2 regions of the Streptomyces sp. NPDC059787 genome follow, and region 2 is predicted to be linked to the other one. Evidence: riboswitches for the same ligand, from Rfam matches in the RefSeq annotation. Region 2 holds a riboswitch; the other holds the start of a gene.
What was found. A riboswitch is a leader RNA that binds a small molecule or an ion and turns the genes downstream of it on or off. The one in region 2 is predicted to bind cyclic di-AMP.
Positions count from the first base shown of each region.

Region 1: another riboswitch for cyclic di-AMP. It lies ahead of ACFV5H_RS17140 (peptidoglycan DD-metalloendopeptidase family protein); the one in region 2 lies ahead of ACFV5H_RS01855 (NlpC/P60 family protein).

Region 1 is NZ_JBHWHX010000015.1:135,420-149,500, reverse strand. Features, by position in the region: gene ACFV5H_RS17200 (roadblock/LC7 domain-containing protein) at 1-190, opposite strand, end outside; gene ACFV5H_RS17195 (sensor histidine kinase) at 247-2,118, opposite strand; gene ACFV5H_RS17190 (acyl-CoA dehydrogenase family protein) at 2,617-3,828, opposite strand; gene ACFV5H_RS17185 (RrF2 family transcriptional regulator) at 3,939-4,397, opposite strand; gene ACFV5H_RS17180 (hypothetical protein) at 4,501-4,782, opposite strand; gene ACFV5H_RS17175 (nitrate- and nitrite sensing domain-containing protein) at 5,257-7,752, shown strand; gene ACFV5H_RS17170 (roadblock/LC7 domain-containing protein) at 7,754-8,155, shown strand; gene ACFV5H_RS17165 (DUF742 domain-containing protein) at 8,152-8,520, shown strand; gene ACFV5H_RS17160 (ATP/GTP-binding protein) at 8,547-9,122, shown strand; gene ACFV5H_RS17155 (class I SAM-dependent methyltransferase) at 9,365-9,778, shown strand; gene ACFV5H_RS17150 (MBL fold metallo-hydrolase) at 9,899-11,092, opposite strand; gene ACFV5H_RS17145 (SGNH/GDSL hydrolase family protein) at 11,187-11,972, opposite strand; gene ACFV5H_RS17140 (peptidoglycan DD-metalloendopeptidase family protein) at 12,178-13,119, opposite strand; cyclic di-AMP (ydaO/yuaA leader) riboswitch at 13,124-13,285, opposite strand; gene ACFV5H_RS17135 (alpha-galactosidase) at 13,602-14,081, opposite strand, start outside.
Region 2 is NZ_JBHWHX010000001.1:370,672-384,752, forward strand. Features, by position in the region: gene ACFV5H_RS01835 (PspC domain-containing protein) at 1-326, shown strand, start outside; gene ACFV5H_RS01840 (LuxR C-terminal-related transcriptional regulator) at 323-1,036, shown strand; gene ACFV5H_RS01845 (NlpC/P60 family protein) at 1,046-2,086, opposite strand; gene ACFV5H_RS01850 (hypothetical protein) at 2,447-2,800, shown strand; gene ACFV5H_RS01855 (NlpC/P60 family protein) at 3,020-4,189, opposite strand; cyclic di-AMP (ydaO/yuaA leader) riboswitch at 4,197-4,368, opposite strand; gene pcrA (DNA helicase PcrA) at 4,609-7,089, shown strand; gene ACFV5H_RS01865 (peptidoglycan DD-metalloendopeptidase family protein) at 7,121-8,575, opposite strand; gene ACFV5H_RS01870 (esterase/lipase family protein) at 8,941-9,807, opposite strand; gene ACFV5H_RS01875 (cobalamin B12-binding domain-containing protein) at 10,221-10,637, shown strand; gene ACFV5H_RS01880 (DUF5691 domain-containing protein) at 10,961-12,589, opposite strand; gene ACFV5H_RS01885 (SWIM zinc finger family protein) at 12,702-14,045, opposite strand.

The DNA of each region.
Region 1 (14,081 bases), on a different contig from region 2:
CGAGGGAGTACAGGCCGGAGGCCAGGGCGGCCATGTGGTCGGCGGCGTCCGGGTCGAGACCGTGCACGGACTTCACCAGTCCGTCGCAGGACAGCAGGACGGCGCTGCTGGTGTGCGGTACGCGTTGCACGAGGCCGCTCATCAGCCAGTCGAGGTCGGATACCTGGGCGGTCGGCGCATCGCTCGCCATGGTGGATCGACTCCTTGGGGTACGAAGGTCTGCGGGAGCGCTGGGGGTGGTGCCGGTCATCCGGCGGGCGTGCTCCCGCCGTGTCGGGCGGGGTGGTCGGTGGGGGGTGCGGGTACGGCGGGCCGCGGTGCGGCGGGGGACTCCTGCTGGGACTCCGCGAGGCTGACGCCGCGTTGGAAGGCGGCCATCAGGTCGGGGTCGTGTCCGGCGGCGTACTCGGTGTCCTGGCGGGGTGCGGGGCCGTCGCGGAGCTGCGGGACGATGTGCTCCTGGGCGCGGCGGCGGGGCAGCCGGGGTCTGCCCATGGTGCCGCGCACCGTGCCGCCGCGCGGGGTGAGGGGCGGGGTCCCGTGGTCCGTGAGGGCGTCGTCCCGGTCGGCGTGGTGGACACCGGGTACGGCCTCGGCGTGGTCGGGGCGCACCTCACGGGCGCCGCGCAGGGGCAACGGCGGGGCGGGTGCGTCGCCGGCGGGCGACGGGGGCCGGGCGGGGGGCCAGGGCGGTGGAACGGCGGGCGTGAGGGGTGCCGCGGGTGCCTGCGCCTGCCCTCCGCCCGGCGTCGGAACGTCCGTGGGAGCCGGTACGACGGACATGTGGCGGACCGTCGGGGCGGCGCCGGTGCCGCGGTCGTGCGGCTGCGGTGCCGCGCCCTGTCCGCCGCCGGCGGTCCCCGGCTCCGTGCCGAGCAGTGCCTGCGGCACCACGAGCACGGCCTGGACCCCGCCGTAGATGTTGCTCCGGAGCCGTACGTGGATGCCGTGCCGCCTGGCGAGCTGGGAGACCACGAACAGGCCGATCCGGCCGTCGGCCAGCAGGCTGGCGACATGCACCTGGTCGGGGTCGGTGAGCAGCGCGTTCATCCGGTCCTGCTCGCCGACGGGCATGCCGAGTCCGCGGTCCTCGACCTCGACGGCGAGCCCGGAGGTGACGAGCTCGGCCCGCAGCAGCACCTGGGTGTGCGGGGCGGAGAACACCGTGGCGTTCTCGACGAGTTCGGCGAGCAGGTGGATGACGTCGGCGACGGCGTGCCCGCGCAGGGTGCCGTCGATCGGCGGCACGAGCTTGACCCGTGAGTACTGTTCGACCTCGGCGATCGCCGAGCGCAGCACCTCGGTCATGGAGACCGGGTTGCTCCACTGCCGCCGGGAGACGGCCCCGCCGAGCACGGCGAGGTTCTCGGCGTGGCGGCGGATGCGGGTGGCGAGGTGGTCGACGTGGAAGAGCCCCTTGAGCAGGTCGGGGTCCTCCATCTCGTTCTCCAGCTCGTCGAGGATGGAGATCTCGCGGTGCACCAGGGACTGCAGGCGCCGGGCGAGGTTGACGAACACCTCGAGCTTCTGTTCGCTGCCGGTCTGGCTGGAGAGCCGGTACGCCTGCACGACGGCGTGGACGGCCCCGTCGTGCGTGCGGGCGAGGTCGGTGGCGAGCAGGTCGAAGTCGGCGTCGCCGTCGAGGGCACCGGCCTGTTCGCCCCGCTGCCCGCGCGGGGCGTCGCCGCGGCGCAGTGTCTCGACGAGGGTGCCCAGGTCGGCCTCGCGCCGGGCGGTGCTCCGGCGCAGCGTGCCGATGCGGTCGCGCACGGACCGGGCGGCGCGGTCGGCGGCCACGGCGGCGATGACGATGCCGGCGAACGTCACCGAGGTGGCGCCGCCGAGGACGGCCCACAGGGTGAGGCTCGGCCGGACCCCGGTGGAGCGGACGGTGAAGAGCACGGCCGCGCAGGCGCTGAGGGCCACCGCCACGGGCGGGAGCACGGCGAGACGCAGCAGTTGGGACCGTATCGGCGCCTCGGGCGGCACGGGAGCGGTCCGTGCGGGCGGCCGGCCGTGCCGTCCGCCCTCACGGCGGTCCGCGCGGGCGGCCGGGCCTGTCCGGCGGGCCCGGACGCCCGCGGGATTCGCGTCGGTGCGGTCCGACTCGCGGACCACGACCGTGGTGCCGACGGCGCCCCGCGCTCCGGCCGGGCCCGGGGAACCGGCCGGGCCCGGGCGTCGGGGCCCCTCGCCCCGTCCGCTCCCTCGTCCGCCTTGTGGCTGCACGTACCGGTCCCCGCTCCCTGATCCGACTGTTGGACGCGGCCCCTCGACGCAGAAGCGCCCTACGGCATGAGGTGCCGCGGTGCCGCCCGACCGACACTCACCGTAGTCGCCACCGCATCATGTGCGGTGGGCAGTTGACAAACTCATGCGGACAGCATCGCGCTCTGGTATGAGGCTTCGTACGACAGACCGATAACCCTCTCGAGCGAGGGATCAGGAGTGGACAAGGAGCGATCGAGGCTGGTCACAAGCGGTCGCCGCGAATCCGCGAAGGGAGAAGGACTCCCGGCCGCCCGAGCCCTGTCCGTGCGCCCGTCGGCCGTCCGGGGCCGGCGGGGCGGACACTTTCGACCGCCGTCACCACACCCCACCCCTCCGGCCAGAACATCACTCACCGTCACCGTTCGGTCGGGACGGGAAGGGTGCGTCACGCCGTACGGTGTTCAGGTAGTGGTCGCCGATGGCCCGCATGGTGGGACCGGTGGGGCCGCGGTCCACCAGCGCCAGGACGTTGCGCCAGAACCGGTCGGCGCCGTCCGCGTCGGTGAGGGCCGGCACGCGCTCGCCGGTGAGGAGGGCGGCCCTGGCGGTGACCGTGCCGGCCATCGCCACCTGGGCGGCCGTGTCGGCGCGCCGCTCGTGGTCGAGCCCTCGCCCCGCCACGAGGGCGTCCGCCATGGCCGCGGTCGCGCGGTCGGTCACCGCCGAGGCGGTGTGGAGGGCGAGGGCGAGTTCTCCGTAGGCCAGCAGGAGATCGGCCTCGTCGTGCGGCGGCCGGGCGTGGCGCGCGGAACGGCTGAGGTCCCTGGCCTCCGCCAGGGCTCCCTCGGCCACGCCCAGCGCGACCTGGGTCAGCATGAGACCGAGGGCGAGCGGGGCGAGCGTGGTGTGGGGCGGGGCCATGTCCTCGTCACGGCCGGCGGGGCCCAGCACGTCGGCGGCGGCGACCGGTACGCCGTCGAAGTGGACGGTGCCCGCACCGGTGAGCCGTTGGCCGAACCGGTCGTGCGACAGTTCGCGGCCGACTCGCGGATGCCGCGCGTCCACGACCACGACGACCGGCTCGTGCGTGACGGAGCAGACGGCGTCCAGGACCAGCCGGTCGGCCTCGTCGACCGCGGCGGGCAGGGCGCGGTGCCCGTCGAGGACGAGGTGGCCGCCGTCGGCGGTGGGGGTGAGCGTGGGGCCCGGCAGCTCACCCCGGGGAAGCGGTTCGGGTGCGGCGGTCTCGCCCGCCCAGAGCCACTGCTCCCGTGCCGCGCGCGCCTCCAGCTCGGCGGCGTGCTCCGGGGTGGCGAAGAAGCGGGCGCTCCAGGACAACACGTAGTGACGGCCGAGCAGTTCACCGACCGAGCCGTCGGCGGCGGCGATACGGCGGACGACGGCGGAGGCGTCGCGCCAGCCCATCCCCCGTCCGTCCGGCGCGGGAGGGGCGAGCACGGCCGGCAGCCCGGATTCCCGCAGCCGCTCGACCTCGTCGAAGGGTGGTTTACCGGCCCGCTCGCGGTCGATCGCGTCCATGGCGAGATCGTCGGCGACCTCATCGGCGACGCGGTGCCAGAAGTCCCCGGCCTCGGTGGTCACCTCCGGCTCACCCACGATTCCCCATTTCCCTATTGGATTGATAGGGAATCATCCTGTGGGAGTGGCGGGTACCGGGCAAGGGCGCATCCGCCAAACGGACATGACCGTCCCACGGAACGGGACGACTACGGGTTCGTCCAGGCCGCCGGGGCGTCTGCCAGCCGCACGACTTCTTCGGGCAGCCGGCCCGAGACGACGTCCGCGAGGGACACGCCCTCCAGGATCTGCCGTACGTTGGCGCGCAGGGCGATCCACAGCGGGAGCAGGGCGGTGGCCGGGCCGGTGTACGACAGGTCGGGCGGGCGCACCCCCTGCACCGACACCAGCGGGCCGTCGACGGCCCGGATGACGTCCGCGATGCTGATGCCGTCCGCCGGCGCGGCCAGCCGGTAACCGCCGTTGGCACCGCGCCGGCTCAGCACCAGACCGTCCCGGCGCATGTCGTTGAGGATGCCCTCCAGGAACTTGTGCGGGATCCCCTGGGCGTCGGCGATCGCCTCCGCGGTGAGCGGACAGCCCTCCGGGGCCGCAGCGAGTTGCAGCGCGGCACGCACCGCATAGTCCGCCCTGGCCGAGATCCGCATACCCGCATTATCCAGCAAGGCCGCACGGTGCCCGGCCGGCCGGCGCGGACGGCTCCTTTCCCGCCTCTTGCGCGGGTACGGGTCCCCCTGACGCCGCACACCGTCACGGCACGTCGCGGACCGCGGGCAGTTCGACCGCCGCCCCGGACGGTTCCAGCAGTGGTGCGGCGGCGGAACGCCGGGGGGCCGCCCGGTAGGCGGCGAGATCCCCACTGGCGGGAAAGGTCATGAGACGGGCCTCGACCTGATCGTCCGGAGTGCGCAGCCGTCGCCCGGGACGTCCTCCGTACGCGGCGAGGAGGGGCAGAACGGCGCTTTCACAAGCGTCGAAGGCACCCAGGCCTCCCTCGGGCAGCCGGGCGGGCATCAAGTACGTGACGGCCATGGCCCCCACCACGGTCCGGGGACAGTGCTCTTCCGAGCTTGGCGGAACCGTACGTCCCCAGCGCCGCGATACGCGTACGGACGGCAGCTCCCAGCGCTTCCCCGAAGGTTGGCGGCGGTCCGAACCGCCGGGGGCCGACGCGGCACGGAACCGTTCGCGTGCCCGAAGGACGTGGGGCGGCGGCGTCGTCACGGCGTCGGCCGGAACCCGGGCCGCATTCCGCATGAGCGGCGCGACAGCGGGCCCTTCCGTGTTAACGAAAATGTCGGACAATATTAAATAACAGCCCGTCAGGTCCGCTCTAGCATGATCAGGACGTGGGGATCCCGCCATGGTCATGAGCTCCTTTTCACTCGGCCCGCACACGAGCCGCACATCTCCTTCATGCCGTGGAGAAGGCGCTCTCCGCGTCGCGGAAGTACTTCATCCGTTCGCCGACAGCCGCGCGCCACCGCGCTACTCGACAGGGCCTCAATGAAACGTCAGGGCTGGTCCATCCGCCGCAAGTTCACCGCGCTCCTCCTGCTCCCGCTGGTGTCACTGGCCGCGCTCTGCGGCTACGCCGCCCACCTGGCCCTCGGCAACGCGCTGACCCTCTCGCGCGTCGACACCATCGGCAACCACCTCGCCGCACCCCTCGGCCGAACCGTGATAGCCCTCCAGAGCGAACGGCGCGACGCGGTCGTGGCGGCCACCGCGCCGGACGGCGACCCCGCGTCGCCGGCCGCAGGGCGCGCGGCCAGCGACGCGGCGATAGCGGCGTTCCTGAAGGAGGCGCACGACGACGAGGTCCGCGACGCGGAGAGCGACTCGGTGCGCGAGGGCGTCGAACGCGCCGAGAAGTCCCTCGCCACCCTGAGCGACATCCGGCGCGGGACCGACACGGGCACCAGCTCGCCGGACCAGATCATGGCCGCCTACACCAGCGTCAACGACGACATCGCCGAGGCGCTGCGCGCCATGACGATCCTCCCCGACCAGGACGCCCAGGAGTTCGGCCAGGCCCTCTACACCCAGGTGCCCGCAGGCGACCTCCTCTCCCAGGAGGACGCGCTGATCTCGGCCACCGCCGCCACCCCCGACCGCCGGCTGAGCGCCACCGCCTACCGCACCCTCGTCCAGACCATCGGCGCCCGACGGCTGCTGAGCGCCGAGGTGCTCGCCCGGCTGCCCGCCGCCCAGCGCAAGCCGTTCCTGGAACTCGCCGCGCCCGGCGGGGCCATGGCCGAGGTCACCGCCCTGGAGGACAGTCTCATCGACGCGGGCCCGACCGCCCGCACACTCCCCTTCACCATCGCGCAGTGGCGTGCCGCCTACGACGCGGCGGCCAAGGTGAACGGCACGACCGCCCTCGACTACATCCACCTGGTCTTCACCCTCACCGGCCCCCCGGCTCACCGCGCCTTCGTCGAACTCGCCGTCGCGGGAACGCTCAGCCTCGCCTCGCTCATCGTCTCCGTCGTGATGTCGATCCGCATGGCACGCTCCCTCGTCGGCGACATCAACCGCCTCAACACCTCCTCGCGCAACCTCACCGACGACAAACTCCGCGACGTCGTGGGCCGACTGCGCCGCGGCGAGACGGTGGACGTCCGCACCGGAACGAAGAGCCCCGTCTTCGTCAACCGGGAGATGGCGGAGCTCGGGGCCGCCTTCGACGCGCTGCAGCGCACCGCCGTGGACCTCGCCCGGGAGGACGTCCGCCTGCACCAGGGCATCAACCAGCTCTTCACCAACCTCGCCCGCCGCAGCCAGGTCCTCATCCACCGGCAGCTCAGTCTGCTCGACGTGATGGAACGCCACGAGGAGGACGCCAACACCCTGGACCGGCTCTTCGAACTCGACCAGCTCGCCACCCGCATGCGGCGCTACGCCGAAGGCCTGCTGATCGTCTCCGGTTCCGCGCCGGGCCGGTTCTGGCGCCGGGCGGTCCCCGCGGTGGACGTCGTCCGCGGCGGCATCGCGGAGACCGAACAGTACGCGCGGGTCGTCGTACTGCCCGTGCCGACGGTGGGCATCCAGGGCCGTGCCGCCGCCGACGTCATCCACCTGCTCGCCGAACTCATCGAGAACGCGGAGGTGTTCTCGCCCTCCGACAGCGAGGTCCGGGTCAGCGCGGGCAAGGCGGCCAGCGGCCTGGTCATCGAGATCGACGACCGCGGCCTCGGCATGCCGCCGGAGGAACTGGAGGCGGCCAACCGGCGCCTCGGCGCACCGCTGGACGTGACCACCCTGGACAGCACCCGCCTCGGCCTGGTCACCGTGGGCCGCCTGGCCCACCGCCACGGCATCGAGGTGACCCTGCGCCGCTCGCCCTACGGCGGTGTCAACGCGGTGGTCCTCATCCCGGACGACCTGCTGGAGTGGACCCAGCCCCCGGCGGAGCCCCCGGCCCCGCCTGCTCCGCCGACCCGCGAGGCCCTGGCCCCGACTCCCACGGGCCCACCGGCACCCGCGCGGGCTCACGCGGCTCCGGCCCGGGTGACGGCCCCGGCCTCCGCCCCCGCCCCGGTGGCATCCCCGTCCCGACCCGCACCGGCCCCGGCACGCCCCCACCCCACCCCGGCCCCCGCGCAGGGCGGCATGATCGACGGCCTCCCGGTCCGCGTACCCCAGGCGAACCTCTCGGACGAGGCCACCTCGAGCGGCGGTACCGGCGGTCGCGGACAGCTCATGGACTGGGGCCGTACCGACTACGAGCGACGCGTCGGCCCACCGGCACCGGCACCGGCACCGGCCGGAACTGCGACGCGCGGTCCCGCCGTCCCCCACCCCCGCCCGGCCGAACGCCCCGACCAGGTCCGTTCGATGATGTCCGCCCTCCAGGCGGGCGCGGCCCGCGCCCGGGTCGAGCAGTACGCGGCCCCCGGCGACCCGGCCGGCCGGCCGCGTGGCGACGCGCTCGGCCACGACGCGCACGCCGCCTTCCCGGCCCACATCCCCACCCCCACTCCCAGAAAGCGTGACTGACATGACCCAGGTCGTCCCGTCCGAGACGGGCTCCCAGCTCGACTGGCTGCTGAGCGACATGGTGCGCACGGTGCCGGAGATCGGCCACGCCGTCCTGCTGTCCACGGACGGGCTGCTGCTCGGCGCCTCCGAGGCACTCGACCGCGACCAGGCCGAGCGGCTCTCCGCGGTCGCCTCCGGCTTCCACAGCCTCGCCAAGGGCGCCGGGCGCCACTTCGGCGGCGGCGCGGTGCTCCAGACCATGGTGGAGATGGAGGGCGGCTTCCTGTTCGTGTGCGCGGCGGGCGACAACTCCTGTCTGACGGCGCTGACCCGCCAGGGCGCGGACATCGGCGTCGTCGCCTACGAGATGGCCATGCTGGTCAAACGCCTCGGCTTCCACATGTCGGTCGAGTCACGATGACCAACGCTCAATGGGTGGACGAGGCGGCCGGCCCGGTCGTCCGCCCGTACGCCATGGTGCGGGGACGGACCCGCAACGAGGGCTATTTCTTCGACCTGGTGGCCTTCGTGGTCGCGACGGTCGACACCCTCCAGCACGAGGTGGAGACGCAGCCCGAGCACCGGGCGATCCTCGCCCTCTGCCGCAGCCCGCGCCCGGTGGGTGAGGTGGCGGCGCGCATGAACCTGCCGGTGGGAGTCGTACGCGTGCTGCTCGGAGACCTCTTCAACGCCCGGGCCATCCGGGTGCGGCAGCCCGCCGACCCGGCGGCGCGGCCCAGCGTCCGGATGATCAGAGAAGTACTCGAAGGACTGCGCGCACTGTGAGTACGAGACGGAAAGGCAAGCCCGCCATGTCACGGACAGAGCTGCCGGACGCCGCGAAGATCCTGGTGGCAGGGGGCTTCGGGGTGGGGAAGAGCACGTTGGTCTCCACGGTCAGCGAGATCCTCCCCTTCCACACGGAGGAGACGCTGACACGGTCCGGTATCGACGTGGACGATCTGTCGGGTGTCGAACGGAAGGGCACGACCACGGTGGCCCTGGACTTCGGCCGGATCACCATCCACAACCGTCTCGCGCTCTTCCTGTTCGGCACCCCTGGCCAGGACCGCTTCTGGTTCATGTGGGAGGAACTGGCCGCCGGGGCGCTCTGCGCGGTCGTCCTGGCCGACACCCGACGGCTGCCCGACTGCTTCCCGGCCGTCGACTACTTCGAGCGCAGCGGGCTGCCGTTCGTGGTCGCCGTCAACTGTTTCGAGGGCGCCCGCCAGTACCCGGCGGAGACGGTACGCCAGGCGCTGGCGCTGGGCCCGCACGTACCGGTCCTGCTCTGCGACGCCCGCCTGCGCGCCTCGGTGAAGGAGACGTTGATCCAGGCGGTCGAACACGTTCTGGCGGTGGAGACCCGGCGCGGGGCAGCGCTGTAGGTCCGGCCCCGTCGAAGAACGCTCAGGACCTCGCGACCTGTCCCGTGGCCGGGGCCCGGGGATGCCCGCACCGCCGGCACTCCGGCAGCGCTTCGGTGTTCCCCCTCCCCGGGCCGCTTCCCCGCAGGTCAAGACGGGCCTGCGCCCCTGGGCAGGCGTCGGGGAACCAGGAGTCGTCGAACGACGTCGGCGTGGCCGCGGCCGGCGGGGCTGCGGGGCTGCGGGGCCGGGATCCTGGACGGGTGCGAGAGCAGCAGCGGTACGACGGGTGGTCGGCCGGGGCCGCCTACGAGCGGTACATGGGCCGCTGGAGCCACCCCGTCGCCGAGCGGTTCGGCGCCTGGCTCGACGCCGCCGACGGTCTGCGGTGGCTGGACGTGGGCTGCGGGGCGGGCGGTCTGACGGCCACGGTGGCAGCCCGCTGCCGACCCCGCACGGTGGTGGGAGTCGACCGGTCGGAGGGGTTCGGCGCCCACGCACGGGCGTCCGTCTCCTCGCCCGCGCACTTCGTCGTGGCCGACGCGATGGCGCTGCCCGTACGCGACGAGGCGTGCGACGCGGCCGTCAACGGCCTGGTCCTGAACTTCCTGCCCTCCCCCGCCGCGGCAAGCCACATGCCCTGCCGCCAGGGCCGTCCAAGGACGGCAAGGGCCTGAATCGCCGAGCAGTGGCTTCGCGCTCAGCGCGGGGCGCCCCGTCCGAGGCCCGCGGCAAACGATCCGGTTCCTCAGCCGGCAGACGCTCCGGCATCCGGGCCGTCCCGCCCCCGACCGGCGTCACCGCTCGCCGGCGAGGTCGAGATCACCGCTGCTCATCTCGGCCGCGGCACCGGCACCCCGCGGACGCCGCCACGGGTGCGCGATCGGACCGGACACCGCCCGCCACCACGGTTCCCCGGGCAACTCGCCCGCCGGCTCGAACGGCTCGCCCGGCCGCGGGAACGCCACCGCCTGGCCCACCTCCTCGGCCGCGTCCTTCATCCACTCCCCCGGCTCCGCCCACGCGTGCGGCGCCAGGTTGAAGGTGCCCCAGTGGATGGGCAGCAGCACGCCGGCCGCCTCGCCGCCCTGCAGGTCGAGATGGGCCCGGACGCCTTCCTCGGGCGTCATGTGGATGTCGGGCCAGAAGTCCGAGTACGCGCCGACCTGGACCATCGTGGCGTCGAACGGGCCGTGGTCGGTGCCGATGTCCTTGAAGCCCTCGAAGTAGCCGGTGTCACCGCTGTGGTAGATCCGGTGCTCCTCGCCCGCGGCGACCCAGGAGGCCCACAGGGTGTGCTGGGTGTTGCGCAGGCCCCGGCCGCAGAAGTGGCGGGCCGGGGTGGCGGTGAGGGCGAGCCCGCCGATCTTCGTCGTCTCGTGCCAGTCCAGCTCGCGCAGCCGTCCGGCGGACACGCCCCAGCGTTCCAGGTGCGCGCCGACGCCGAGGGGCACGGCGAACAGGGTGTCCGTGCCGGCCAGCGCCTTGATCGTGGGCAGGTCCAGGTGGTCGTAGTGGTCGTGGGAGATCACGACGACGTCGACCGGGCCGAGTGCGGTCAGCGGCAGCGGGGCGGGGTGCAGCCGCCTGGGTCCGGCGAAGGGGAACGGTGAGCAGCGCTCACCCCACACGGGGTCGAACAGGACCCGGTGTCCGTCGATCTCCGCGAGCACGCTGGAGTGGCCCATCCAGGTCAGGCGCAGCCCGGTGGCCGGCGGACGGGAGATGTCGGCCAGGGTGGTCGGGTGCACCGGGACGGTGCCCTCGGGGGCGCGGCGGATCCGGGATTCCTTGTCGACATAGGTCTTCGCCAGGTCCCGCACCGACCCCGACGGGCGGGTCCGGGCGGCGCCCCCGGGATTCTGGAACACGCCGTCCTTGAAGTGCGGGGATCTGCGGATGCGTGCCATGCGCTCGCCACTCGGGTCCGCGCCGAAGGCCACGGGCCGCAGGGCGCGCAGCCCGGAGCTCTGGGAACGGGAACCGGCCACGGTACCTCCAAGTGGAGTCGGTCAGACATTCCATTATGAGCGGCCGTGTCCGGCACCGCGGTGCCGGATACGGCCGCGGCCGGAAGAACGGCCCTCACGCCACCGCGGCGATCCGCACCTTGATGTCGTCCGGCGACAGCGTCCCCTTGGCGATCACGTGGTCGCCCGACGACTCCCCGCGCAGCCGGCGGCCGATCCACGGCACCAGGTACTCGCGGGCCCAGTGGACGTCGTCCCGCCGGATGTCGAGGGTGCCGCGGGGCGGCAGGGGCGGCCAGGCCTGTTCCGGGTCGGCGGGGGTGTCCAGGCCGAGGGCCTGCCCGGCGCGGAGCGCGACGCGGGTGTGCCCCTCCGGCGACAGGTGCAGCCGGTCGGCGTCCCAGGCCCTGCGGTCCTGGACGCTCCTGAGGGACCACAGGTCGAGGACGGGGCAGCCGTAACGGTCGGCTACGGCCCGCACATGCCCGTTGTACGTCGCGATCTTGCCGCGCAGGTGCTTCAGCAGGGGCACGCCGCGGGTGTCGAACCCGGTCGTCACCATCACCGTGCCGGACACGGCCGTGAGCGCGGCGATCGCCCGCTCGAACCGCTCGGCCACCTCGTCCGGGTCGCTGCCGGGGCGGAGGATGTCGTTGCCGCCCGCGCAGAACGAGACCAGGTCGGGGGCGAGTTCGACCGCCTTCGGAAGCTGGTCCGCCACGATCTGGTCCAGGAGCTTTCCGCGTACGGCGAGATTGGTGTACGCGAAGTCGCCCTCGGGCCGGAGGTCCGCGAGAAGCACGGCGAACCGGTCGGCCCAGCCGACGAGCGCCCCGTCGGGGCCGGGGTCGCCGACGCCCTCGGTGAAGCTGTCCCCCACCGCCACGTACGACCCGATCACTGCTCTGCTGTCACTCTTCGAATCGTCTGCCACAACCGCTCATGATTCACCTTCGAATGTGACCTACGCGACCGTAAGGAAGGGTTGACGGGCGGTGAGATAAGACACTCTCAAAATGTTGGCCAATTCCGGAATACGCCGAAGGCCGGCCCCGGGGATCGGGGTCCGGCCTTCGGCGCGCGTGTCAGGAAGGTCGCCGCGGGGATCAGCCGATGGAGACGCCCTTGGAGCGGAGGTAGGAGACCGGGTCCACGTCCGAGCCGTAGTCCGGGGTGGTGCGGATCTCGAAGTGCAGGTGCGGGCCGGTCACGTTGCCGGTCGCACCGGAGAGGCCGACCTGCTGGCCGGCGGTGACGGTCTGGCCGGCCGAGACGGACAGCGAGGACAGGTGGGCGTACTGGGCGTAGTAGCCGTCTTCGAGCTTGATGACGACCTGGTTGCCGTACGCGCCGCCCCAGCCGGCGGAGACGACGGTGCCCGCGCCGACGGCCTTCAGGGAGGTGCCGGTCGGGACGCTGAAGTCGACGCCGGTGTGGTAGCCGCTGGACCACATGCTGCCGGCCACCTTGTAGGCGGTGCCGAGACCGCCGGCGCCGGGCACCGGGGAGCTGTAACCGGAGGCGCTCGCGGCCTGGTCGGTGCTCGCGGTCTGGGCGGAGGCGTCCGAGGAGGGCTGCTCGGCGGGCTGCTCCGCCGGCTTCTCGGCCTCCTGCTCCGAGGCCTGCGGGGTCGCCGGGGCCTCCGTGGCGGACGACTTCTCCGGTGCGCTCGTGGCGGCCCCGCCGTCGACGGAGAGCTTCAGGCCGGGGTGGATGAGCGACGGGTCGTCGCCGATGGCCTCGCGGTTGTCCGTGTAGAGCTGCTTCCAGCCACCGTCGACGTGCTCCGTCTCGGCGATCTTCGCGAGGTAGTCGCCGGCCTTCACGGTGTACGTGCGGGCCTCGTCGCCCTTTTCGGCGACGGTCTTCTGGCCGGCGGCGGAAAGGGACTGGACGGCCTTTTCGGGGGCGGTCTGCGGCGTGGCGGCGTGCGCGCCGGTGGCGCCGAGAAGCGGCAGGGCGAGTGCGGCGCCACCGGTTCCGGCGACGGCGATGGAGCGGGTGAAACGCTGGGCCTTGGTACGGCGGTGCTTACCCTTCGCGGGCATGTCGAATTCCTCTCCGGCGCCTGCGAGGTGAGCTGTCGGGTTCGGGCTGGAGATGCCCGGCCGCGTTGTCACGCGACTTAACCCCAAGCCGTTCCGGGAACCGGAACAGGCAGTGGTACCTGTGGGTCCCCCGCTCCTGCCGTGCACGGGTCAGTGTGTGTACGGGCTCCGGGCGGCGGCAGGATTGGGCGTCCGTCCGGATCGGTGGCGAACGTAAGCGACCCGGACGCGAGGGGACAAGCGCGAGGTTCACCGCGAACGCGTTTTTCCGTGATCCAAAGGAGGAATTGACGTCACCGAGCGTCAGCCGGGATTCCCTTTCCCCCGCGAATTCCCTTGTCGTTCCACGGAATTACGTGAACATGGCGACAACACATCGTCACGGATATGACGCTGCTCACGCACCCCTTTCCCATCTCCCTTTCTTTCGGGGCACGTTATGGCGAATCCACCTAATCGGACAGAACGCCCTAATCGCCCGATCACAGGCGCCGCAGCCGCACCACCGCGGCGTCCAGATCTCCCCGCAGACCGGTGCGCAGCCCGTGGTGCAGCAAGAGGGCGCCTCGGTACGTTTCACCGGTTTCGCGGCATTCGTACGACGCCTCCGGGTCGAGGCCGCGCAGCCGGAGGGCCGGGACGGGCTCTCCGTAGTGCTGCGCCTGGAGGCAGGCGAGGACGACGGTCTCGTCGCCGAGGACGTACTGCACCGCGCTCAGTCCGCCCTCCGGGGGCCGCAGCCGGTACAGGTCGCCGCGCTGGACGACGGGCCGGATCTCCTTGTAGAGCGCGACCCACTCCCGCGCCTCGGCGAGCTCCTCCCCGGTCCACCGCGCGAGGTCGCCGCCGACGCCGAGCACCCCGGCCATGGCGCTGACGAACCGGAAGCGCAGCGAACTGACCCGTCCGTTGAGCATCGCGTTCGGGCTGTCGGTGACCCAGGCGGCCATCACCCGGGCCGG
Region 2 (14,081 bases):
TGGTCGTCGGCGACTGCCCGCTCGACGAGAGAATCGGCGCACAGATGCAGGCCGCGCGCGAAGCGATGGTCAACGCCGCCAAGTACGGTGGCGAGGGAGGCGCGGTGCAGGTCTACGCCGAAGTCGAGGGAAGGACGGTCTTCGTGTCCGTCCGGGACCGCGGCCCCGGCTTCGACCTGGACTCGATACCCGCCGACCGCATGGGCGTCAGGGAATCGATCATCGGCCGCATGGAGCGCAACGGAGGCACGGCGCGGCTGCGCGCGGTGCCGGACGGCGGCACGGAGGTCGAGCTGGAGATGGAGAGGGCGGAGAAGACGTCATGAGCGAGCCGACCGAGGCGAACGGAACGACGGGACCGGCGGAGAGTGCCGGGCGTCATGTGCGGGTGGTCCTCGTCGACGATCACCGCATGTTCCGCACGGGTGTCCAGGCGGAGATAGGGCAGACCGCGCAGACGGGTGTCGAGGTGGTCGGCGAGGCCGCCGACGTCGACCAGGCGGTCACGGTCATCACCGCGACCCGGCCCGAGGTGGTCCTGCTCGACGTGCACCTGCCCGGTGGCGGCGGCGTCGAAGTGCTGCGCCGCTGCGCCCCTTTGATGGGCGACGCCGAGCAGCCGGTCCGTTTCCTCGCCCTGTCCGTGTCGGACGCGGCGGAGGACGTGATCGGCGTGATCCGGGGCGGTGCCCGCGGCTATGTGACCAAGACGATCACCGGCACCGACCTGGTCGACTCGATCTTCCGGGTCCAGGAGGGGGACGCCGTCTTCTCCCCCCGCCTGGCCGGCTTCGTCCTGGACGCCTTCGCCTCGACCGACGCCCCGCCGGTCGACGAGGACCTCGACCGCCTCACCCAGCGTGAGCGGGAGGTCCTGCGGCTGATCGCCCGCGGCTACGCCTACAAGGAGATCGCCAAGCAGCTGTTCATCTCGGTGAAGACGGTCGAGTCCCACGTCTCGGCGGTCCTGCGCAAGCTCCAGCTCTCCAACCGCCACGAACTGACCCGCTGGGCGACGGCGCGGCGACTGGTCTGAGCGGGCCGTTCAGACCACCCGCGCGGCGCCCGCGAAGGGCATCTCGTCGATCGGGGCCACGCGGACCGGGGCCGAGGGGTTCGGGGCGTGGATCATGCGGCCGTCGCCGACGTAGATGCCGACGTGACTGATGCCGGAGTAGAAGAAGACCAGGTCTCCGGGGCGGAGTTCGGAGCGGGGGACGCGACGGCCGGCGTCGATCTGGGCGTAGGTGGTGCGGGGCAGGGAGACACCGGCGGAGCGGTACGCGGCCTGGACGAGGCCCGAGCAGTCGAAGGCGTCCGGGCCGGTCGCGCCCCAGACATAGGGGCTGCCGAGCTTGGCGTAGGCGTAGGAGACGGCCTCCGCCGCGCGGGGGCCGGGAGCCGCGAGGGCTGCGTCCCGGGCGTCCGTCGAGGAGTGCGGGGCACGGTCGGTTCCGTCGGTGAGTCCCGCGCGTTGCCCGGGGGTCAGCCGGGACAGCAGCCGGCGGGCGGCGGTCAGCTTGGTGGTGATCGTCTTCTTGTGCCGCTCGAGTTCGGCGCGGCGGGACGTCAGCGATTTCACCTCGACGCGTGCGGCGCCGCGCAACTGCTCGATCTCCCGGAGCTGTGTGCGTACGCGTCCCACCGCCGCCTGGCGGCGGCTGCCCGCCCGTTCGGCGAGCGCGGCGCCGTCCAGATAGCCGTCGGGGTCCTCGGAGAGGAAGAGCTGCAGGGCGGGGTCGAGGCCGCTGCCGCGGTACTGCGCCGCGGCGACCGTGCCCAGGGCGTCCCGCGCGGAGTTGAGCCGGTCCTTCCTGCGGGCCGCCTCGTCCTGCAGGTCGCGCAGCCGCCGCTGGGCCGACTCGGCCTTCTCCTTGGCGCCGTTGTACTTCTCGGTGGTGGTCTCCGCCTCCCGGTAGAGCCTGTCGACCTCGGCCTTGACCTGGCCCGGTGTCAGCTGCGGTTCGGCGTGTCCCGTCCCGTCGAAGCCGGTCGCGGTGGCCGCGCCGGCGAGGGCGACGGCGGTGACCGCGCGGGCCGTGGTGCCGCCCGCGACGCGCTGTCGGGGCCTGCGGTGCGCTGCCACCTGGATTCCCGTCCTTTCCGACGACCGCGCGGAGCGGACTGCCGTCCGGTGGTCCGGCGGCGGGGGTGCACAGGGGAGCCGTCCGCCGCCGGACCTTCTCGGCGGTGGTGTCCGGTTGCCGCCCCTGGACCGGGCGGCGGTGGAGAGCCGGGCACCTGGAGGAGGACGCTAGGCCCGGCCGCGTATCCCTGGTAACGGGTTGTGCGGAAGTGACGCGAGCGGACCGTCGGGTGACCGTAAGTGACCAGGATCCCGTTCCGGCTTCGTAGCCTTTACTCGGAGTGATGACCGATATGGCGGAGGAAGGACGGTTGAGGGCGCCGGAGTGCTACGAGGCGGCTATGGCTAGGCTCCGGCCTCATGGACGTACTCATCCACCTCTTCGTCGGTCTGCACATCATCGGCATCGCGTCGCTCCTCGGCGGCTTCCTCACCCAGATGAAGGCGATGGGCGCGGGCACCGCCCGGTTCGTCCCCGCGATGCTGCACGGCGCGCTGACGATGCTGGTCACCGGTGTGGTCCTGGTCGGCCTCAACCAGGCCCAGGACTACTCCGTCGACAACATCAAGATCGGCGTGAAGCTGGCCCTGCTGATCGTGATCCTCGGTCTGGTGTACGTGAAGCGGGACGACGAGAAGGTGGACAAGGGCCTGTTCGGTCTGGTCGGGCTGCTGACCGTGACGAACGTCTTCATCGCGGTGCTGTGGACCTGATCCCCGCTCCACGGGCCCGGACGTGACCGCGGCCCACGGCAGAACATGCCCCGGACCCCGAGCCGGGGGGTGCCGACGGCGGTGGACGCGGACAGCGTCACCGCCGTCGGCGTTTGCAGGGGGAGTGCGGGCGCCGCGTGCCGTGGCACGGACCAGCACGGAAAGGGGGAGCGGGACGGGGACGACGCCGGAGGGCCGTCCCCGCCCCTCCCGAGCGGGTCAGGCGGGGCGCACCACGCTGTGGATCGAGGACTCGCCGTCGTAGTAGATCGACTCCTCGCGGACGTACGTGCCGGGCTTCGGCGCGTGGATCATCATCCCGTTGCCGATGTAGATGCCCACGTGGGTGACGTCGTCGTAGAAGAAGACCAGGTCACCGGGTCGGGCCTGGGAGACGGGGACCGTCGTGCCCGCGTTCACCTGGTCGTAGGTGGTGCGCGGAACGGTGACGCCGGCGGCCTTCCAGGCGGCCTGGGTGAGGCCGGAGCAGTCGTAGGAGCCGGGGCCGGTGGCGCCCCAGACGTACGGCTTGCCGATCTGCGCGCGGGCGAAGGCGAGGGCCTTCTCGGCCTTGGCGGCGTACGAGGAGTCCGTCGACGTGGACGGCGTGGTGGCCGAGCCCGCTGACCCGGAGGCGCTGCCCGAGGTGCCGCTGTCCTGCTGGGCGGCGGCGGCCTCCTGGGCCTTCTGCTGCTCGGCGAGTTCGGCGGCCTTGCGGGCGGCCTCCTTCTGCTTCTCCTTCTCGATCGCCGCGAGCCGCGCCTTCTCCTCGGCGGTCAGCTTCGACATCAGCTCGCGCGCGTCGGTGAGCTTCTTCTGGACGGTGGCCTTGGCCGTCTTCAGGTCGCCCTGGGTGTCGGTGAGCGTCTCGAGGCTCTCGGTGGCCTCCTGGCGCTTCTTCATCGTCTCGGACTGCCGGGTGACGTAGTCGTCGACCGCTTCCTTCTGGCGGCCGGTCATCCGGTCCATCACCTGGCGCTGGTCGAAGATGTCCTGCGGGGTGTCCGCGAGCAGGAAGGTCGCGGTGTCGGGGACACCGGCGCCGGTCCGGTACTGGGCGGCGGCGAAGGAACCCAGCTCCGCCCGCGCCTCGTTGAGTTTCTGGGTGCGCTTGGCCACGTCGTCGAGGAGCGTGTCCACCTGCTTGCGCTGCTTCGCGGTCTTCTCCTTGGCCGCGTTGTACTTCTCGGTCGCCGACTCCGCCTGGCGGTAGAGATCGTCGACCTTCTTCTCGACCTCCTCCAGGCTCGGCCTGCCGTCGTCGGAGGGGGCGGCGGTGGCCGTCTGGGACAGCAGGGCCACGGAGGTCAGGGCGGCCGTGGCGAGGGCCGGGGTCCGTATGCCTGCCACGCGCGTGCCGGGGGTGCGCGACTTGCGGTGCGACGCCAAGGGAGGCGACTCCTTCCAAAGCTCCGCCTACCGGGTTAGCTGTCGGGTTCGGGCGGGTGGTTCGGAAGGGTTGCCCTACGGCCGCTCCGTGAGGGAGTGGGCCGATTCACCCCATGGTCTCGGTGGGTCCCCGGCTCCGGCTGCCGTGAGGGCAGTGACGGACTCGGCGGAGGCCGCGCGGCCCGGCGAGGTTCGCCGGTGGGGGTCGTGCGGCCCGCCCGCACCGTAGCCAACTGGTGTGGCCCCTGTGAAGGTTGATGGGTGATATGCCCGATACATTTTCGTGACCTTGTGTGCGGTGTCACTCAGGGTGAGGCGCTGGTTCTGGAGGGTGCGCGTCCCGTCCCGGCCGCAGGATTCCGGGGATGTTCCCGGGGTGGCCCCGGGTTGTCGGTGGGGCGGCCTAGACTCGGAGAGCGATGAGCAGCCTCTTTGACGACAGCTTCCTGGCGGACCTCCAGGCCCAGCGGGGCCCCGAGGGCGAGCCCCCGCCACCGCCCGAGGACGAGCACGGACCGGAGCAGATCCCGGACGACCTGTTCGGCGGGAAGTTCGACGTGCCGCCGGACCGGGACACCTACTACCGCGACGGCGCCCCGCGCCCGGTGATCGACGCCGCCGCGCTGCTGGAAGGGCTGAACGACAACCAGCGCGCCGCCGTCGTGCACTCCGGCTCCCCGCTGCTCATCGTGGCCGGCGCCGGCTCCGGCAAGACCCGCGTGCTCACCCACCGCATCGCCCACCTGCTGGCCGAGCGGCACGTCCATCCGGGCCAGATCCTCGCGATCACCTTCACCAACAAGGCCGCGGGCGAGATGAAGGAGCGCGTCGAGCAGCTCGTCGGCCCGCGCGCGGGCGCCATGTGGGTCATGACGTTCCACAGCGCGTGCGTGCGCATCCTGCGCCGCGAGAGCAAGAAGCTCGGCTTCACGTCGTCGTTCTCGATCTACGACGCCGCCGACTCCAAGCGTCTGATGGCCCTGGTCTGCCGCGACCTGGACCTCGACCCCAAGCGTTTCCCGCCGAAGTCCTTCAGCGCCAAGATCAGCAACCTGAAGAACGAGCTGATCGACGAGGAGGACTTCGCCGCCCGGGCCGCCGACGGTTTCGAGAAGACCCTCGCCCAGGCCTACGCGCTCTACCAGTCGCGGCTGCGGGAGGCCAACGCCCTCGACTTCGACGACCTGATCATGACGACGGTCAATCTGCTCCGCGCCTTCCCGGACGTCGCCGAGCACTACCGCCGCCGCTTCCGGCACGTCATGGTCGACGAGTACCAGGACACCAACCACGCCCAGTACGCGCTGGTCCGCGAGCTCGTCGGCACCTCCGAGCGCCCCGCCGGCGCACCGTCCGAGCCCGAGGTGCCGCCCGCCGAGCTGTGCGTGGTGGGCGACGCCGACCAGTCGATCTACGCCTTCCGCGGCGCGACGATCCGCAACATCCTCCAGTTCGAGGAGGACTACCCGGACGCGACCACGATCCTGCTGGAGCAGAACTACCGCTCCACGCAGACCATCCTGAGCGCCGCCAACGCCGTCATCGAGCGCAACGAGTCGCGCCGTCCCAAGAACCTGTGGACCAACGCCGGCGCGGGCGCGCGGATCACCGGGTACGTCGCGGACACCGAGCACGACGAGGCCCAGTTCGTCGCCGAGGAGATAGACCGCCTCACCGACGCGGGCGAGGCCAAGGCGGGCGACGTCGCCGTCTTCTACCGCACCAACGCCCAGTCCCGTGTCTTCGAGGAGATCTTCATCCGCGTCGGCCTGCCCTACAAGGTCGTCGGCGGTGTCCGCTTCTACGAGCGCAAGGAGGTCCGGGACGTCCTGGCCTACCTGCGGGTGCTCGCCAACCCCGAGGACTCGGTGCCGCTGCGCCGTATCCTCAACGTCCCCAAGCGGGGCATCGGCGACCGCGCGGAGGCCATGATCGACGCCCTCGCGCAGCGCGAGAGGATCAGCTTCCCGCAGGCGCTGAGGCGCGTCGACGAGGCGTACGGCATGGCCGCGCGCTCGTCGAACGCGGTGAAGCGGTTCAACACGCTGATGGAGGACCTCCGTACGGTCGTGGAGTCCGGGGCGGGCCCGGCGACGGTCCTGGAGGCGATCCTCGAACGTACGGGCTACCTCGCGGAGTTGCAGGCGTCCACCGACCCGCAGGACGAGACCCGGATCGAGAACCTCCAGGAACTCGCGGCCGTCGCCCTGGAGTTCGAGCAGGAGCGCGGCGAGGGCGAGTCGGTCGCGCTGTCCGACTTCCTGGAGCAGGTCGCCCTGGTCGCCGACTCCGACCAGATCCCCGACGAGGACGAGGACGGCTCCGGCGTCATCACGCTGATGACCCTGCACACCGCCAAGGGCCTGGAGTTCCCGGTCGTCTTCCTCACCGGCATGGAGGACGGCGTCTTCCCGCACATGCGCGCCCTCGGCGAGACCAAGGAGCTGGAGGAGGAGCGGCGCCTGGCGTACGTCGGCATCACGCGCGCGCGTGAGCGGCTGTACCTGACCCGGTCGACGCTGCGCAGCGCGTGGGGCCAACCGTCCTACAACCCGCCCTCGCGGTTCCTGGAGGAGATCCCGGCCGCCCACCTGGAGTGGAAGCGGACGGGGGCGAGCAAGCCCGTGTCCTCCGGTCCGGTGTCGGGGGTGGCGGCCTCGCTGTCGTCGTCCCGCTCGCGCTCGTCGGCGTCGGGCGGTTCCGGTTTCGCCACCAGGCGGACCGCGGACAAGCCCGTGGTGTCGCTGGCGATCGGGGACCGGGTCACGCACGACCAGTTCGGCCTCGGCACCGTGGTCGCGGTGAAGGGCACGGGTGCCAACACGGAGGCGACGATCGACTTCGGGGACACCAAGCCCAAGCGGCTGCTGCTGCGGTACGCGCCGGTGGAGAAGCTGTAGCCGCGGGCCGCGACCCGTCGGGGGTGAGGTCCTACGACGGGTCGAGGCCGTGGCTGCGGAACCAGGCGAGCGGGTCGATCGCCGAGCCCCCGCCGGGGCGGACCTCGAAGTGCAGGTGCGGACCGGTCGAGTTGCCGGAGTCCCCGGAGAAGGCGATCGGGTCGCCGGCCTTCACGGTCGTACCGGAGGCGACCTGGTAGCTGGAGAGGTGGCAGTACCACGTCTCCGTGCCGTCCTTCGCCGTCACGATCATCATGTTGCCGTAGGCGGAGTTGAGCTGCGTGCGCACCGTGCCGTCGGTGGCGGCCATCACCGTCGCGCCGTACAGGACGGGGAAGTCGATGCCGGTGTGGACGGACATCCAGTTGATGCCGGACTGGCCGTAGTAGGCGCTGAGTCCGTGCTGCGCGACCGGGAGCGCGAACTTCGGCCGCAGCCGCTCCTTGCGGGCCGCCTCCTCGGCGGCCGCCCTGCGCTCGGCCGCCTGCTGCGCCTTGAGGTCGATGCGCTCCTGGGTGCGGCTGGCCCGGTCGGCGAAGTCGTCGGCGCCGGCGGCGAGGCTCTCCAGCTGGGTGTCCAGCTTGATGTTGGCGGCGGACGGTTTCACCGGCTGGGCGTCCGCCGCGGTCGTCGCCGTCTCCTGGCCGCCGTCGTCGGTCAGGTTGCCGACCGAGGCCGCGGCGATACCGGCGACGCCCATCACGCACGCCGAGGGCACGGCCACCGTCAGCAGCGCGGAGCGCTTGGCGGGCGTACGGCGGCGGGAACGCGACCCGGCGCGCGAGGCCGCGCGCGGCGACGGGGCGGGGACGGTCTCCTCCTGCCCTTCGAGCAGGTGCACCGCGGGCAGCTCACCGGTGTCGGCCGGCTCCTGGGCGGTGGGCTCCTCGTAGGGCTCCTGGTCGAAGGACTCCGCCTGCGGCTCGTAGGCGTCGGACGCGGGCGCCGGGGCGGCGGTGTCGCCGCCGTCGGAGTTCCACTGCGTGGCGTCGTAGACACCGCTGTCGAAAGTCTGTGTGCCCCAGTCCCACTGCTGGGTCCGGTCGGCGGGGTTCCCGGCCTGATCGGGCTGGAGCCACTCACCGGAGTCCCACTGACCGCTGGTCTCCGGCGAGGCGGCCTGCGGCGGGATCGCCGTCAGCGGGTGATGGCCAGTGGTCCAGGAGGTCGTGTCGTAGCCGCCGGTGTCGTACGAGGACACGTGCTGGGCCGCGTACATGTCGTAGTGGCCGGTGTCCTGGCCGTCCGTGGGCCAGTGTCCGGTGGTGTCGTACGCGCCCGTGTCCTGACCGCCGCCCGGGAGGTCACCGAAGAGGGGATCCGTGGCGAAGCCCCCGGTGGTGTGGCCGCCCGTGCCGAAGTGGGTGGCGGCATAACCGGTGGCGTCGTAGCCGCCGTACGTGGTGAAGTCGCCGTACTGGGCTTCCTGGGTGCCGTACGACGCATAGGGCGCCGAAGCGGCATCGGAAGCCGGAGCCGGGTCCATGGTCCCCGACGGGTGACGGTCGTTCACCAACTTCTCTTTCGCCTCGACAACAGGGGCTGCCAGAGCAGTGCGGCGACTGTACCCGGCGGTATGCGGGCACGACAATCTTCCGCAGGTTTCGCGCGCGCAGGAAACGGGCAATCGGTTGTCTTTTGGCGGACGACGGGCGCGGTCTTGGCTTTTTGTTCGAGGTTTGTTCGAGGCGATGGGTGGTCGACGGCGATAAGTGGGCCGTCTTGGACCGTTGTTGTTCGGATCGCTGTCGAGGGGGGCGCGCGGTTCCGGTTGTCCCGTGGCGCCGGTGCCGGGCGTGTCGCGCTCGGGCGGCGGTCGGGTCGCGGTCACGTCTTCCGGGCGGCCGGTCGTCAAGCCACGGTCAGGCCTTCCGGGCGGCCGGTGGACGGCTCTCCGGGGTGCGCCGTGTCCAGGGCCTGTCGTATGCGGGTCGCCACGGCCGGGTGCACGGGCAGGGCGAGATGGCCCACGCCGCTCACCCGTACGTTCACCGACGTCAGGTCGGGGTGCTCGACGCACGCCGACTCCAGCGGGTCCATGATGTGGTCGAGGTCGCTCCAGAAGGCGACGAAGCGCGTACGGCAGCCCGGCGCGGGCTGGGTGAGCTCCTCGAGCACCGGTGAGCCGGGGCGCATCTGGCGCACGATGGGGTGCGCGTTGGCCAGCGGTGCGACGCGTGTGCCGGAGTGCGGGGTGCCGAGCGTGACGAGCGTCCGCACGCGGGTGTCACCGCCCAGCCGCTGCACGTAGTACCGCGCGATGAGCCCACCGAGGCTGTGCCCGACCACATCGACCCGGCGGCTGCCCGTGCGTTCGCACACCTGCTCTATGTGTCGGCCGAGCAGTTCGGCCGCGATACGGATGTCGCAGGTCAACGGAGAGTAGTTGAGCGACTCGATCTGCTGCCTGCCGTGCTGGGCGAGGCTGCGGCGCAGCAGGACGAAGACCGACCGGTTGTCGATGAAGCCGTGCAGCAGCACCACCGGGGGCTTGGCCTCCGCCGGCAGCTGCGCGGCGCCGTCCGGGGAGGGCAGAGCGGGGCGCGCGCCCCGGCGCTCCTGGACGATGCCGGCGGGATAGAGCAGGAGGTGGCCCGCCAGGATCGCCAGCTCCAGGGCGGTCGCCTTCAGCAGGGTCAGGGAGAGATCCGCCAGCCGGGTCGGCAGAAGACGCCGGCAGAGCGGCAGGAAGGGAAGAGCTGCCTCGGTGACCTTCATGGCCGACCTCCTGTCGGCACGCGGGAGGACAGCCCTGTCCCCCGTGTGCCCTCATGGGAAATCGCTGCGAGAGCGGTCGACGGTGCGCGCGTGCGATGCGTGGAGGGGGCGCGGTGGTGCGGCGGCCTCGGTGCGAATCCCTTGTGCGCATGTTCCCACCGCTGCCCGAGTGGTGCACGGGCGTGCGGTGCGCGGGGCCCGGAGCCCGGGAACGCTGCGCGGTGAACGTGTCCCTCCGTGTGATTTGCCCCTCGCTGTGCACCGTGAAACTGCCGGTTGCGGGATGCTGGAGATAACGTTCGTTCACTTCCCCGGCCGGTTCGGGACGGGGCGCCCGGACGATGTGTACGGCATGACGGATGTGTGCGGTACTTGTCGGCAGGGATGGATGTAGTCGCTTCATGGAGGCAGTGATGGGTGTGGCAGCCGGTCCGATCCGCGTGGTGGTGGCCAAGCCGGGGCTCGACGGCCACGATCGCGGGGCCAAGGTGATCGCGAGGGCGCTGCGCGATGCCGGTATGGAGGTGATCTACACCGGGCTTCACCAGACTCCCGAGCAGATCGTCGACACCGCGATCCAGGAGGACGCCGACGCGATCGGTCTGTCCATCCTCTCCGGGGCGCACAACACGCTTTTCGCAGCGGTGATCGAACTGCTGGCACAGCGGGACGCGGCGGACATTCTGGTCTTCGGGGGCGGGATCATTCCCGAGGCGGACATCGCTCCGCTGAAGGAGAAGGGTGTCGCGGAGATCTTCACTCCGGGGGCGACCACGGCGTCGATCGTGGACTGGGTGCGGGCGAACGTGCGGCAGCCTGCGGAGGCGTAGGGCGGCTTTGTGGCGCCTCGCGTGCCGCGCTCGGGCCGGGGCCCCGGCCCCGGTGCCCCGGAGTCGGTGCGGGGCGGGGGTGGGTCGCGCTGCCCGGCGCTTGCGGGGTGCCTCCCCCAGTGCCTGAACGGCCTGGGAGGTGCCCCCATCGCCCACCCTCCCCCACTTTCGGCTCCGCTCGAGCGGGGGGACCCCCATCGCCCTGGGGGTACCTCCCAGGCCCTTTCGGGCTCTGGGGGAGGCACGACTGCCCGCGGGAACGGCGGCACGACTGCCCGCGGTGGACGCGGCGCAGCTGCCCGCGGAGGTGCGACCGGGGGTGGTCACGAGGTGGGCGGGGTCAGTTCTGTGAGGATGGTCGCGCGTAGGTGCAGGGTGGTGACCAGGCGTTGGAAGGCTTCCGACCAGTAGCCGCCGGCTCCGGGTGACGCGTTCTCCGGCTCGTCCGGTATCGCCAGGAGCGCGTCGAGGCGGCCGGCCTCGGACGGGTCGAGGCAGCGTTCGGCCAGGCCCATGACTCCGCTGAAACTCCATGGATAACTCCCTGCGTCACGCGCGATGTCGAGCGCGTCGACCACCGCCCGTCCGACCGGCGCCGCCCAGGGCACGGCACACACCCCGAGCAGCTGGAACGCCTCGGACAGACCATGCGTCTCGATGAATCCGGCCACCCACTCGGCCCGTTCGGCGGCGTCCAGCGTGCCGAGCAGCTTGGCGCGTTCGGCCAGGGACACCGCCCCCGGACCGCCCGCCTCCGGCGCGGAGGGCTCCCCGAGCAGCGCCCGGGACCACGCCGCGTCGCGCTGCCGTACCGCCGCCCGGCACCAGGCCGCGTGCAGTTCGCTCTGCCAGTCGTCCGCCACCGGCAGCGCCACGATCTCCCGCGGCGTACGCCCGCCGAGTCGCCGCGACCAGCTTCCCAGGGGTGCCGCCTCCACCAACTGGCCGAGCCACCAGGACCGTTCGCCCCGGCCCGCCGGGGCCCTGGCCATCACACCGTCGCGTTCCATGCCCGCGTCGCATTCGTGCGGCGCCTCGACGGCGATCGTCGGTGTGTCCCGCGTGTGGTCGACGGCCACACACGCCCCGGCCCGGACCGCCATGCGTTCCGCCAGCGCGGAGCCGGGCAGCGCCGACAGCAGCTCCGCCGCCGTCGCCCGTACGTTGCGGCTGCGGTCGGCCAGGGCCTGCTCCAGGAAGGGCTCGTCGTCCGGGCCGAGCCCGGTGCGCAGCGAGTCCAGGAACATCAGGCGGTCCTCCGCCCGCTCCGTCGCCCAGCTCGCCGAGAGGAGTTCCCGCGCGGTGGCCGGCTTGCGGGAGCGGAGGGCGGTGAGGAGGGCGACCCGTTCGGCGAAGAGGCCCTCCTGCCAGAGCCGCCGTATGCCCTCCGTGTCGTGGAGACGGGGCACGGACGTGCCCCCGCCCGGTGCGGAGCGCAGGGCGAACCGCCAGTCCGGGTTGAACCGGGCCAGCCACCGGGCGCGCGGCCCCGCGAACCGCAGCGCCGCCGGACGCAGGTCGGTCCGTCCTCGCGCGGCGTCGAGCAGGGCGGGCAGCGCGGCCGGGGGCGCCGCGAAACCGCGGGCGTTCGCCGCCGCCAGCCACTGGGGCAGCAGCTCCATGAGGTCCGGAGCCGCGCCCCGGCGGCCACCGCCCGCGGTGCCGGGACGGTCGGCGAGCAGCATGGCGAGCCGGCGCGCGGCGGCGGACGGCAGCGGAGGGCGCGGGTCCTCGGGGGCCGGCCGCGGACGCTCCGCGGCCCGCCCGGGCCGCAGCCCGGCACGTCGCCGTACGGTCGCCACGGCCGCCGCGTCCAGCAGGGCCGACGGCGCGTCCGGCCCGGGCGCGGAGCCCGCCGGTGTACGCCGGTCCGTGCCCAGCAGGGCCGTGGTCACCAGCTCCTCCCAGGAATCCGGGAGAGGCGCGTCCACGGCGGTGGTCGTCCTGCTCATGAGCTTCCTTTCCGACGGGCGTCCCGGCACGGTCGAAGACTCACACGCGCCGAGTGTCCAGTGATGTCCGAAAGATTCCTGGGGCGGACGGGAACGGGGGTGAGCGCGCCGCTCAGCACAGCGGCACCGCCGCACCGGGCCCCTCCGGCCATACCGCCAACGGAGTGAATCCCTGGTGGCCGCACTCGCCGAAGACCCTGACCGGGGCGCCGCCCGACAGGGCGACCAGACGCCACAGACCGGGGCGGGACCGCGCGGCCGGCGTGAGCGGCAGGGCCGCGTCCTCGTCGGCGTCGGCCAGCTGCCAGCCGTCACCGTCCGGAGCCGGTATCACCCGGTCCAGCGTCACCGGGACCGAGTCCAGCCAGGGGTCGTCGCGCAGCGCCTCGCCGTAGCGGGCCGCCGCCCGGGCCGTCGTCGTCCCCGGTGGCCGTACGTCCGTCGGCGCGGGCGGCGCGAACCGCTCACCCAGGGCCGCCCGTGGCTGCCCCGCGCCCGGGTACGCGGACAGCTCCGCGTCGAGGGCCAGCCCGACCGGCAGCGCGAGCTCCGGGGCGCGGCCCGCCGCACCGTAGGAGAGGAGCAGTGCCGTGCGCCCCGAGCCCGTGCCGTACAGCCAGACGCGGCGGGTCGTCAGACGGCTGTCCGCCGTGTCGTACTGGGCGAGGACCAGCCAGTGGTCCCGTACCGCCGGACCGTCCGCCGGCGCGGGCAGGCCGATACGGGAGCGGACCGTCGCGGCCAGGCCCTCCGGCAGCCGCTCCCGGCGCAGCCAGCCCCGGCCGAGGAGGTGGAGCAGCGCGCACTCCTCCAGCAGCCGCACCGGCCGGCCCGGCCCGGTGCCGGCGAGCGCCCCCAGCTCCCGCACCCGGGCGGCCAGCCCCGGCGCCTGGGCGTCGACCATGCGGGCCGCGGTCTCCTCCCACAGCCCGTCCCCCGACTGCTCGGCCGCCGCCAGGCCGCCGCGGAGCAGATCCGCCAGGCGCTGCTCCAGCTCCACCGCGCCCGCCGTCACCCGCTCGGCCCGGCGCTCCGCCCTGCGCCGCGCCGCCTCCGGACCGGCGGAACCCGAGGAGCCCGAGGTCCGCTTCTCTTCCGTGCGCGTGCGCCGGCCCGCCATCCACTGCTCGGCCCACTCCGGAGCCTCCCCCCGCGGGACCGCCCCGTCCCCGCCCGACCAGAGCAGCAGCAGACCGAGCGCGTGCTTGCACGGGAACTCACGGCTCGGGCAACTGCAGTGGTACGCGGGCCCGGAGGCGTCCGCGATGTCGACGACCGTCCGGTACGGAGTGCTCCCACTGCCCTCGCACAGCCCCCACACCGTCCCCTCTCCCGAACTGCCGGTCCCGGACCACGGACCGGCCGCGCCGAGTCTGCTCCCCGCCCTGCGCGACGCGGGGTCAGGCGCCAGTGCCAGCACCTGGTCCGCGGTCCAGCGCACCCCCTGCTGAGTCATGCCACCGAAACTAGATCCCGGCACTGACAATCGCCC